Regions from separate parts of the Lysinibacillus sp. GW823-FHT02G10 genome, predicted to be linked through region 2. Evidence: riboswitches for the same ligand, from Rfam matches in the RefSeq annotation. Region 2 holds a riboswitch; the other holds the start of a gene.
What was found. Region 2 has a riboswitch for FMN ahead of ribE (riboflavin synthase). Riboswitches for the same ligand answer to the same signal wherever they lie in the genome.
Positions count from the first base shown of each region.

Region 1 (6,717 bases), 230 kb from region 2:
TTTCTTCACGTATAACTTCGCCATTAAGAAAAATGCGTGAATTAGCTTTTGAAATTGCAAAAGGGAATTTTGAAGCGAAAATGCCTACTACCCAAAATGACGAAATTGGTCAGCTTGCCGTTGCCTTCAACCAAATGGGCCGTCAATTAAAGCATAATTTAGAGGTTATCAATCAAGAAAACGAACAGCTTTCTAATATTTTGACATCTATGACAGATGCAGTGATTACGTTTAATCGGGATCGTACAATATTATTAAGTAATCCACCAGCCGAACGTCTGATGCAAAAGTGGTTTGTCAACAAAGGCTCACAAAGTGCAAAACCTATTCCGCCAGAGCTGTATCATATGCTTGATCATGTGCTGATGTTTGAGGATAAACTAGAAGAGGAAATTGAAATGGATGGCAGCTATTATACATTTACCATTAGTCCTCTTTATAGTGGGGAAATGATACGTGGTGCTGTCGCTGTTATTCGTGATATGACTGAACAGCATCGCTTAGAAAAACTAAGATCGGATTTTATTGCGAATGTCTCTCATGAGCTTCGGACACCGATTGCCATGCTTCAAGGTTACTCAGAAGCATTAATGGATGACGATTTTATTCAGGATCAGGAAGAGCGAAATGAGATTACCAAAATTATTTATGATGAATCGAAGCGAATGGGTCGCCTTGTGACAGATTTATTAGATTTGGCACGTATGGAATCAGGGCATATGACGCTTTATAAAGATGAATTACCAATTAATTCTACTTTTGAACGTATTACACAAAAATTTGCACAGGTAGCAAAAGAAAAGCACGTTCGTCTGCTGTTTGAGAGTGAATTTAATGACGAGGCCATGATTAATATAGATGAGGATCGCATTGAACAAGTGCTTACAAATTTAGTTGACAATGCCCTGAGACATACAGATGAAGGGTCTGTGACTGTAAAAGTAGAGCAGGAGCCGACATTTGCTAAAATATCTGTTCAAGATACAGGACATGGCATCCCTCAAGAGGACTTACCCTATGTCTTTGAACGTTTTTATAAAGCAGATAAGGCACGTACTCGTTCCAAGGGTGGAACTGGTCTCGGCTTAGCCATTGCTAGAAATATTGTGAAGGCACACTCAGGTAATATTATGGTAGACAGTGTGTTGAAAGAGGGTACAACCTTCACGTTTTATTTACCGTTCGATTAATAACAAGTATTGCTATTAATTGGCTGTAACTTCTATGAATGTAAGACGACAAATATTATAGAACGGGGGTGGAGTGCTTTGAATGACTCCGTGTTCCATCGACTATACGATGCATATCACCAAGACGTGTTTCAGTTTTTAATATATTTAGTAAAAAACCGTACACTTGCCGAAGATTTAGCACATGAAGTTTATGTACGAGTGTTGCGCTCATACGATCAATTTGCAGGCAATAGTAGTGAGAAAACTTGGCTATTTGCTATTGCTAAAAATGTAGCAATTGATCATTTTAGAAAGCAAGCTGTACGTCAAAAGCATTCACATGATTTCTTTGACTGGGAAACGGAACAGCTCCATTCAACCACGCCATCACCGGAAGATATGCTACAGGCCAGTGATGAATTTATGCAGGTGGAATCAGCACTTGAAAACTGTACAGGCGACCAAAAAATGGTCATTATTATGCGCTATTTTCAAGATTTATCGATTGCAGAAACAGCGCAAATACTAGATTGGACAGAAGCTAAGGTAAAAACGACCCAGCATCGAGCCATTAAATTTTTAAGGCAACAGCTACAGCCGATTAGAGAACAGGAGGCGAAACGGCAATGACGCATAAGCCATTTGATGATGAACAGCTTGAACATGTCTTGAACAATGCCCCTAAGCTTTCTGACCGCCGTTCAAAAGAAGAAATATTAAATCGGTTAATGGCAGATGCTCGCTTGCAGGATAATAGTCACCTACAAGAAGCGATACAACAACCTATAGAGAATGAAGAAGCACAACAAGAAAGTAAATCTTTAATACAAGATGAACGACCATCACGATTTAAGTTCCGAAAAATGCCGATTTTTACGAGTGTAGCAGCAGTTTTCGCGATAACGGTACTCGTTGGCTTCATGTTCATGAATAATAATGACGCTAGCCAAAAAGATCTAGCTAGTACGCCAGAAACGGCTAATTACTCTACGTTACAGGAAGATCGTTCTGCTAAAGAGGCAGCTACCCAGGATGAGGCACTTCAATCCAGTATTGTATCGGAGCATGAGCGTATGTTATCTTTACGGTCGTCTGTCTATGAGGAAGATGTGAAAGATGCTGTCATTTTCCGTATTGGTTTGGCAGGACGCGATGCAGAAAGTGTTCCAATGACATATGTGATACCAAATGAGCGTGTAGCAACTGATTTTGGAACAGAAAAGCCTTCTACCCTACAGATGTATGAAAAATATGCTCCTCAAATAGATGAAGAAGCCAAAGGGTTTACGGATTATCATCCTTTTAAAGGTGAACTGAAGGAGAAGGAAGACAAGCTTGTCCACGTATTACCAAAGGACAATGACTATGATGTTGCATCAGCTACCGTTAATGAGTACAAAGGGACTTTAGAGGATACCTTCTCGGATTCTGAATATACGGAAGTTGAGATTCAAAATGAAGATGGCACACCTTATGAGTTTTCTCAGGAGGGTGAGCCAAGTCAAGCCATGTCATTAACAAACGCCAAGCATTTTAATTATTATTTATACCAAGATGGTAGTGGGGCAGAATACCTGTCACCAGATTTCCGTCAAACATTTGCTAATGTTACAGAAGCACTTACACTAATGAAAAACAAAAATGATGATGTTTATGTAACAGTGGTTCCTGAAAATGTAACATATACCGTGAAAGAGGAAGCAGAAGGTGTAGTCGTAACATTCGATATTCCCTTAGATTTAGCATCGATGGAGCCAATTCGCGCTACCCAATTGATTGAAGCTATGATGTTAACTGCTGCTAGCTTTGACCAACAATTACGCTTGGATAATGTGGTCCAAGAAAGCTGGGAAGGATTCGATTTAAAAACGTATTTGCCCAAGCCTGTGGGGCCAAATAAACAATATATGCCTTAGTCAAAATCAAAAATGGAGCATTCCTGTAACATGGAATGCTCCATTTTTACAATACTTACAAATCTAATCGGAATTTTTTAAGCAGAACTATTTACTTTTTCTTAATAATTAATTATAGTAAGGTTGTAGTATAAAATAATATGATTCATCTTCGGGGCAGGGTGAAAATCCCGACCGGCGGTAATAGAGTGGTGAACCGTTAATGTTTCCATTAACTCGAATGGTTTATGCTTCGCTCTTCAGCCCGCGACCTGTGCAAATTTATTTGCATGGCTGACTTGGTGTGATTCCGAGGCCGACAGTTAAAGTCTGGATGGGAGAAGATGGAGGTACGATCGTCATTCATTGTTATGAAATAAACTATGACCGAGCGCTTTTTTGTATGGCTTTTTAAACAGTGCTCAAAAATAGTTTAAATTGACGCTTATTCGTCATGCCTTTCTCCCTTGTGCTCTTTATGCATAAGGGTTTTTTCGTGCTAACAATTGAAAGATCGTCACCTTTCTTCTTGCGAGATTGAATCAGCAAAGAGGAGAGAGTTTTCTATGAAGAAAAATGTTAAACTTCAATCGTTTATTACGATTGGCATGCTGAGCAGTATTTCGTTTTTATTAATGCTTTTTAATTTCCCAATTCCACCATTCCCAGCATTCTTGGAAGTCGACTTTAGTGATATGCCTGCATTAATAGCAGCCATCACAATGGGGCCTGTAGCTGGTATTTTAGTAGAATTATTTAAAAATGTATTGGATTGGATTTTCTCTGGAACGCCAACAGGCGTGCCAGTAGGTCATATTGCCAACTTTGCAACAGGTATTTTATTTATTTTGCCTGTAAGCCTTATTTTTAATCGCTTTAAAACAATTGCTGGTCTTGTTGGAGGTTTGGCGACAGGAACAGTCGTAATGGCAGTAGGGATGAGTATTTTAAACTACGCAGTATTTTTACCGATGTACACATACTTCTTAGGAATGGAACCTGTTGTAGGTGACTCACTTTATAAAATGATTATCGCTGGGATTTTACCATTTAACATTGTGAAAGGTATTTTATTAACGGCTATTATGGCATTTTTATTTACAACTATGCGCAAGTGGATCGACCGCCAGCGTTCTATCTATATAACAAAATAATTTTTACTAACCTCGGGTGAACATACCTGAGGTTTTTTGTTGGAAGGAATGATGGATAGGGAAAGGTGTGAAGAAAAGAAAGGCAAAACTAACGGATAAATATAGAAAAAAGTAATGGAGTAAAATAGCTAACTAGTACTTTATAATTATAATCTAGTCGAAAGCTATATTTTCATGTAAAATAGAGAAGAGTTTAGAATGTTTGAGGAGTTTGAAGAGATGAGTGGAAAAAAAGGACAATGGTCTAGTAAATTAGGTTTTATTTTAGCGTCAGCTGGTGCGGCGATCGGACTAGGGGCAATTTGGAAACTTCCCTATGTAACAGGACAAAGTGGTGGAGGAGCATTTTTCCTTATCTTTGTGTTATTTACCTTGTTAATAGGACTACCGATGTTATTGTCCGAGTATGTTTTAGGACGTGGTACACAATCCGAGGCTGTAACAGCGTATAAAAAAATTGCTCCAACTAAGCCAGGATGGGCCTGGATTGGTCGAATGGGCGTGCTAGGCTGTTTTTTATTATTAACTTTTTATAGCGTTGTTGGAGGTTGGATCTTTATTTATAGCGGGCTAGGTGTAGCTGGCGCGGTAATTGATCCAGCAGTAGATCCAGCTGAATTATTTGGAAAAATTATAGGCACGCCTTGGATTACGCTAGTTGGTCTAGTGTTGTTTACATTAGCCAACGTACTTGTGATTTCATTAGGTGTACAAAATGGGATTGAAAAGGCCAATAAATGGATGATGCCGTTACTTTTCATAATGTTCATTGTCCTTGTTGTGCGTGCAGTTACATTAGATGGGGCAATGGAAGGGGTAAAATTCTTCTTATGGCCTGATTTCTCGAATATTACGGGTAAGGCATTATTAGAAGCCTTAGGGCAATCATTCTTTGGGTTAGCAGTAGGTTTTTCTTGTCTAGTTACATATAGCTCTTATCTAAAAAAAGATGTCAGTCTTCCGAATTCAGCGGGTTCTGTAGTGCTGTTAACCGTGCTTGTTTCATTTTTAGCAGGTTTAGCGATTTTCCCTGTTGTGTTCGCCTTTGATTTAGAGCCTGCAGCGGGTCCAGGTTTGCTATTTATGGTGCTACCAACAGCATTTAGTCAAATGCCATTTGGTGAAGTGTTTTTAGCCATGTTTTTATTGCTATTTTTATTTGCTACATTAACGTCATCATTTAGTTTATATGAGATTATCGTCGCGGCATTTATGGAGCATAGTCAGAAATCCCGTCCAATGTGGACACTTTTACTTGGTATAGTCGTATTTATTGCAGCTATTCCAGCAGCGCTTTCTTCGAGTGTTTTATCGGATATAATGATTTTTGAGAAAAGTATCTTTGATGCAACCGATTTTTTAGTGTCGAATATCATGCTTCCGCTAGGGAATTTATTCATTGCTATTTTTATTGCCTATGTAGTGGATAAAGAATTTGTGAAGAGAGAATTGCTAACGGGTAGTCAAATGGGACAAGGCTATTATTCGACATATCGTATGTTAATGCTAGTTGTTGTACCGATTATCATTCTAGTTGTGTTTGTTAATATGCTACTGCAGTATTAAAGAAAAGGTATATTCCGCCATAGGAAAAATACCTTCTCTTAGTGTTAAAAACATAACAGTCAATAGAAAGGTAGAAATGGATTTCTATTGCAAGGCTACTTGCTTTCCTGTGGGCGAGTGCCAGCAGCTTCCTCCGTGTAGGGGCTCACCTGTCTCGCTATCCCACGGGAGTCAAGAAGCCTTCCGCACCAACCCAAAAAATCTCAATCTTTTTAGCAAAGGTTTTCAAATAAAGTAAAGGAGTTCATTACTCTTTATGAAGAGGTGTTGTCACTCAGTACTTCACCGCATTGAAAATAAGAGCCTATCCCCTCTAAGAATACAAATAATGGGTAGATTTGATCGCTATGCTACTATGAGGTAAAGACACTTTGTAGAATGGTTGATAGCGTCACTCCTATGGGATTTAGCGGCTCATCGGACGCCCCCCCTGGAAAGGACGCTGGCGGAACGGAAATCAATCTCTCACCTTGCAAAGTTACTATTTCTACCGTTAACATCTTCTTTTTTAACAACATAAAAAGGTGTATTCCGTCTAATAGGAATACACCTTTTCATTATAATTATAAAGATTAATAATCGTTAAGTGATAGCTCACCTAGCCAATCTTCTTTAATAATCTTCCTTGCTTGTTCTTCACTTTCGGCAATAGGGAATACTTTATCAACCTGTGAAATAGCGAATAAGTTGCGAATGAAATCATCGACGACAATAATGGCGATTTTCTTATCTTTTACAGACACCTTCTTAGCAAAATTAACGATCATCCCGAATCCAGTACTATCAATATTTGTTACCCTTTGCATATCGATAATGTATCCGTGTTTTGTGTCTAAGCTAAGTGTTTGCAGCTCTGACTTTATTTCTTCAATCATCCCGTATTCTAAATCGCCTGTAAACGCAATCACAATATAATCAGCCTTTGTGTCA
Region 1 covers NZ_JBXAJI010000001.1:250,606-257,322, forward strand. Annotated here, with positions in the region: gene AC1RFD_RS01265 (ATP-binding protein) at 1-1,190, shown strand, start outside; gene sigX (RNA polymerase sigma factor SigX) at 1,269-1,802, shown strand; gene AC1RFD_RS01275 (RsiX family anti-sigma factor) at 1,799-3,088, shown strand; FMN riboswitch at 3,232-3,417, shown strand; gene AC1RFD_RS01280 (ECF transporter S component) at 3,634-4,221, shown strand; gene AC1RFD_RS01285 (sodium-dependent transporter) at 4,441-5,787, shown strand; gene AC1RFD_RS01290 (STAS domain-containing protein) at 6,360-6,717, opposite strand, start outside.
Region 1: it holds a riboswitch for FMN, as region 2 does, so the genes downstream of both, AC1RFD_RS01280 (ECF transporter S component) here and ribE (riboflavin synthase) in region 2, are expected to answer to the same signal.

Region 2 (6,717 bases):
GAATTAAATAAAAGGCATTGATGCAGGCGGCAATCGGAATAATCAATGCAATGCCGATTCCTGCACAAAAAATGGTTGTCATTTCGGCACTAAAAACCTTGGAGTTAACAATTTCCCCAATCGAATAGGAGAGGTCCTTGAACCAGATTAATAAGCTTAAATAGCCACCAAAGAAAGCAAAAAATAACGTATTAGTATCGGTTCCTAATATATCTCTTCCTATGCTTAAGCCAGCTGTAAATAATTTTTTTCTACTAATCGAAGGATTGCGATAAAAAATCTCATGCATGGAGGTAGCGATGGAAATAGCTACATCCATAATGGCACCAATCGTACTCATAATGATGACTGATGCACCAATCTGCACAAAATTAACACCAATGTAGAGAGAAAAGATGCTGATTTCTTCAGTAGATTCTTCGCCAAACCCTTGGATCATCGACTTTTCCGTTACAAAGGTAATAAAGAGTAGTAACACACCTATCGTCACCATCGTCGAGATAAAGGCTGTAATGGTTTTACTGTTTGTTTTATTGATATAGAAAAGACTAATACAGCTAATGACCGTACAGGCAATAAACGTCAAGATGATGGGGCTATTTTTAGGGTTTGTCATTAAAAAAATGGTGACAAAGAGCACACCAAAGTTTAGGAATAAAGAAAGAAATGAGCGTATCCCCTGTCTACCGCCGACAAGTACCATTAACACGCATAATATAACTGCTAATAAGACGACAACATTCATCCTTGAACCCTCTTTCGATTAATGAAAAATATAGCGGTATACTGACTGATAGGAATCGTAAGGACAACACCAATACCCCCTGCTAAGGCACGGGCTAATTCTAAAGAAAGATTTAAGGACAATGTAAGCCCTAATGTGGAAGAATTTTTTAAATAGAGAATAATCATAGGTATGGAGCCGCAAAGGTAGGCAAAGAATAAGATACTTGTAATGGTACCCATAATATCTTTACCGATTTCATGTCCCGAAGATTTCAGAGCCTTGACAGAGATTGTAGGATCTTGCTCGTATAAAGCAAAAATTGAGGAAGCCATTGTAATAGAAACATCCATTACTGCCCCAAGTGAGCCAATAAATAAACCTGCCATAAAGACGGTACGATAGGGACGTGTTAAAAATTGCATTTCTTCATAACGAAGACCATTTTCACCTGTCAACCACATTACAATAGAGCATATGATAAGCGCTATAACAGTGCCTAAAAGTGTGGACACGATGGCTACATATGTTTTTGTATGCAATCCACTAATAAGTAGTAGCGAAATAATCGTAAATAGCAGGGCGCAAATGCCGCTGACTAATAACAGGCTTACGCCCCCATGCTTCACATAAAGATCTAATGCGAATGATAAAATCACAGCATTGACACTCAAACTAATGATAGAAAATAAGCCTTGTCTTTTACCTACAATAAGTAGGGCAAAAATAAAAATCCATGCAATCATTACCATGGTTTGATCTCGTTTTAAATCGAGAATGGTTCCTGTTAAAACAGATTGTGTTGTGCGATCATCTAGCGTGACAAAGATTTCATTGCCTACATGGTATTCTTGATCAAAAGCACCAGACGAAGAATAGTCATTCGTCAAATGAATGGATTGCCCCTTGTGCTGACCATTTTTGATAATGGCCATAATCTCCTGTGTAAACAAAAAATCCTCATTTTCATACATATCTGTCATGGGTTCTGATGCTGTTACATCCACTTGCGTTATTTCCGCTATCGGTCGATCATAAAATTGTTCGTTATGATGTACGAAAACCATCGAAACCCCACAACAGAGTGCTAATAGGGCATAGAAAATAGCTTGTTTAAAAGGTATATTTTTAAAAAATGTCAAGTAAATGACCTCCAAACTGCTAGACTGAATAGTCACTTGTAAAGGAACGTTTTTTTGATTAAGAAGTTCCATAAACAGGTTAAATGTCATCATTTTAATAATATCTTTTACATTTTTCAAGTCGAGTCAGAGCTGTTTAAAATTTATGCTTCGAAAAAAATTTAAAAAGAAGGATGGATAATATAATAAAATAGTGTTATCGTAAGACTAGCTAAATAAAAATATTCTTCGGGGTAGGGTGAAATTCCCAATCGGCGGTGATGAAGCAATTCAAAGTCCGTGAGCGCAAGCTGATTTGGTGCAAATCCAAAACCGACAGTTACAGTCTGGATGGGAGAAGGGTAAAAATGCTAACTTTTTAAATTGATACTAATTTAGAAGGTTTATTTGACTATGCATTTATTACAAAACTTCCCAATCATCTTGTGGGAAGTTTTTTTATTTAGCTACAATCGAATAGAAGATGTTCTTCGGGGTAGGGTGAAATTCCCAATCGGCGGTGATGAAGCAATTCAAAGTCCGTGAGCGCAAGCTGATTTGGTGCAAATCCAAAACCGACAGTGATAGTCTGGATGGGAGAAGAACGAGTGAGATGACTGTCTATGAAAAAATTGTTTTCAAATAGGCTTATTTGTTGATGTCTTATACTCCCAAAACCCCTTTGATGTAAAGGGGTTTTTATTTTTTATTGCTAACGAGAGAAGGGAGAAGGATAAGGCACAAAAACAGGTGGATCAACTTTAAAAGTAAAGGATAGAAGTGCTAATAAAGTAGAGTAGGTGATGGAATGTTTACAGGACTTGTAGAGGATATTGGTATCATAAAAGCCGTGCAAAGCGATCGGGACAGTATGGAAATTACGGTTCAATCAGCTAAGATAACGGAGGATGTCAAGCTTGGTGACAGTATAGCGGTCAATGGAGTTTGTTTAACAGTGACAAATTTCACACAACAGCAGCTTACGATGGATGTTATGCCTGAAACAGTCAAAGCAACAAATCTACAGCAGCTGGCAATAGGCGATTCTGTTAATTTGGAGCGTGCCATGCCTGCTAATGGACGATTTGGTGGCCATTTTGTTGCTGGTCATGTTGATGGAGTCGGCAAAATTTTGCGAAAACGTCCAGTAGCAAACGCCGTTTATATTGATATCGAAATGTCAGAGGAACTAACCAACTTTTGTATTCCAAAGGGTTCCATAACAATTGATGGCACAAGCTTAACCCTTTTTCATGTTGAAGCCAAGAGTGTCACAATTTCACTTATTCCTCATACTTACAAAGAAACCGTTTTAGGTATGAAGAGGGTTGGAGCAATCGTTAATATCGAAACTGATTTAGTTGGAAAATACATTATAGGGCAATTAAAAAAGGGGCAAACAACGCCAGCTATTACAAGAGATTATTTAGCACAACATGGTTTTTAAATCACAGAATAGGAGTTGATCATCGTGCTACATTCAATTGAAGAAGCCATAGAGGATTTAAGGCAGGGCAATATGATTGTGGTGGTTGATGATGAGGATCGAGAAAATGAAGGAGATCTTCTGGCACTCGCTGAATTCATCACACCAGCAACAATCAACTTTATGGCAACCAATGGTAGAGGTTTAATTTGTACGCCGATTTCGCAGCAGCTTGCACAAAAGCTAGATTTATATCCAATGGTTCAGCACAATACAGATAACCATCAAACCGCATTTACGGTAAGTATCGATCATGTAGAAACAACGACAGGGATTAGCGCCTTTGAGCGTGCGCTAACGATACAAAGAATGATAGAAAAGCAAGCTAAGCCAACTGATTTTCGTCGACCAGGCCATATTTTTCCGTTGATTGCGAAAGAGCAAGGAGTGCTGGAACGGAGAGGGCACACGGAGGCCACTATTGATCTAGCGAAGCTTTGTCATAGCGTACCTGCAGGTGTTATTTGCGAAATTATGGGTGATGATGGGCACATGCTTCGGTTTGAAGAACTAACAAATTACGCTGCACATCATGGCTTAAAAATGATCTCGATAGAAGCATTGGTTGCTTATCGTAAACAATTATCCACTAATAAAACTAAAATTTCTATGTAAAAAGGAGAAGGAACAATGGGTCAAACATTTGAAGCACAATTAATTGGAACGGATTTGAAAATTGCAGTAGTAGTGGGTCGTTTTAATGAGTTCATTACTAGCAAATTATTGGATGGGGCAATGGATGGTTTAACTCGTCATGGGGTTGATTCTGCATCTATTGATGTTGCATGGGTGCCAGGAGCTTTTGAAGTTCCTTTTATAGCGAAACAACTGGCAGAAACCAAGAAATATGATGCTATTATTGGTTTAGGTACTGTTATTCGTGGCTCTACAACACACTATGACTATGTTTGTAATGAATCGGCAAAAGGCATTGCCAATGTGTCATTGTCAACGAATGTACCTGTTATTTTTGGAATTGTTACTACCGAAAATATTGAACAGGCAATTGAACGTGCAGGAACGAAATCTGGTAATAAAGGCTATGATGCTGCAATGTCTGCAATTGAGATGGCAAATCTAAAGAAAATGATTGGATCAGGACAATTTGAATAGTCTTCAAACATTTGTTTCTTTGAATATTTTGAACAACCATGGGAAAAATATGCTTAAGTGTATTTATTGAAGGTGATTGTTTCATAAATGTACTAATCTTGAGCTGGCTCAGTAGGAGATGAGAAGTATTTCATCAATAGAACAAATTAATTTGAAAATGTTGAAATCACTATTTCAACGCTCTGCTGATGTGATTTTCCAACAATATAATTTTCAGCAATATACAGTACATTTGATAACTTGTGATGCAATGGTCAATGAGCAAATACTTCAAACTGTGGTTGTTCAACGTGTTCAATCTTTGTTAAGCAATGTCACTGAGGACATGCTAGAGGAAGAAATTGAACAGCATTTACACATTCCCTATTTACAAAAGATTTTATCGAAAGAGGATGCGGTAACTAGGGTCTATAAAGGCCATGTTTTACTGTATTTTGAAGAAAATCAATTACTTTATTCTAGTGATATTTCAAAAAGACCCAATCGAGAGCCTGGGGAAACAACATTAGAACTAGTAGTAAAGGGACCTAGAGATGACTTTATTGAAGATGTTTTTACTAATATTGCTTTATTAAGAAAACGATTACCGACTAATTCTTTTAGTGTAGAGACATTAGAAATTGGTAAGCGTTCTAAAACAACCGTAGCCATACTATATATGGAAGACATTGTGAATTTAAATATGCTAGAACAAATTCGACTTCAATTACAAAAAATTGATACGGATATTGTTATCAATGGCGACTTATTAATGGAAAAAATTGAAAAGACAGCGACAATTCTTCCAAGACATGATTATACAGGAAGACCTGATTTTGCTATGCAGGCGTTAATTAGAGGAAGAATACTCTTAATGATTGATGGTGTGTCCTATGCCATAATTACACCTACAAATATTATGTTGCTCTTTAAATCGGCAGAGGATAATGAGTACCCACTCATTGTTAGCTCGATGGAACGATTACTCAGAATTGTCGGTATATTAATAAGTATGCTACTGCCAGGTTTTTGGCTTGCATTGACGACTTATCATCAAGAGCAGCTTCCGTTTCTTCTACTTGCTACGGTTGTAGAATCGAGGTCAGGATTGCCCTTTCCAACCATTCTAGAAATTTTAATGATGCTATTTATGTTTGAATTGTTTCGAGAGGCTAACTTGCGCCTTCCTAGTGCAATCAGTGGCTCAGTTAGTGTGGTAGGAGGACTAATTATTGGGGATGCAGCGATTAAAGCAGGTGTTACAAGCCCCTCAATGATAGTTGTGATTGCCATTTCTAGTATCGCTGCATTTACATTGGTCAATCAATCCTTTGTGACGGCTATGAGTATTTTTCGATTAATCATTATTATGGCTTCGGCGTTTTTTGGATTATTTGGTTTTTTTATATCCGTGTTTTTCATCCTTTTATACACTGCGAATATGAGAGTCTTGGGAGTGCCATACGTAAACTTTAGTGCCGATTTTGAAAAGGGCAATATACGTAAGTCCTTATTGCGACTATCTCCAAAGGGCTATAGTAAACGACCTACCTTTCTAAAGCCGCAAGATCAAACACGGACTTCAAGTAAAAAATAAGCATATTGTGATGAGATCAGGTATTGTCGATACCTGATCTTTTTTTGATACCTTTGCTTTAGTGGTTTTTTCAATTTTCCATTTAAATAGGAAATGAGACATAAAAAGTTATTACTTTTCTTTTTAGTTTACTTTCTTGTCAAGGATTATTAAACTATTTGTTACAGTGTGTAATTTTGGGTATGAATAAAATAAAAATTGATTTTGTGTTTTAATTTATGTAGGATATACAAGCAATGTTTGCTTTACAAACAAAAAATAGAGTTAATTATAATATAATAATATTCTAGAATATTTATAGATGAGGAAGTACCGTTTTTTATGAAAAATAGAAAAATAAAACTAATATTAATTCTATCAACGATTTTATTATGTTTGTTTACAAGTTTAAACATCTTTACATCCTATGTAAAAATAAAAAAGACCGTTGAAGAGTCGATTGCCAATCAAAGCTTAGAGGCAGCCCATTCTATTGCTGCATCCATAGATACGGATGCCTATCAGCAATTTTTAAATAATCCACAGGAAAATGATTATTATTGGAAAGTAAGAAATTATTTAAACGATGCAAGGATAAAATTAGGTGCACTATTTGTTTACACCTTAAAGGTGGATAATCCTGAAGTATCTATAGCCATGATTACAGGGATGCCAAAAGAAATGAAAGAGGGCTTCGGTATTGGCGTGGTTTGTACTG
Region 2 covers NZ_JBXAJI010000001.1:484,616-491,332, forward strand. Annotated here, with positions in the region: gene AC1RFD_RS02435 (YibE/F family protein) at 1-745, opposite strand, end outside; gene AC1RFD_RS02440 (YibE/F family protein) at 742-1,866, opposite strand; FMN riboswitch at 2,087-2,212, shown strand; FMN riboswitch at 2,329-2,454, shown strand; gene ribE (riboflavin synthase) at 2,654-3,292, shown strand; gene ribB (3,4-dihydroxy-2-butanone-4-phosphate synthase) at 3,317-3,946, shown strand; gene ribH (6,7-dimethyl-8-ribityllumazine synthase) at 3,962-4,444, shown strand; gene AC1RFD_RS02460 (spore germination protein) at 4,563-6,020, shown strand; gene AC1RFD_RS02465 (ATP-binding protein) at 6,342-6,717, shown strand, end outside.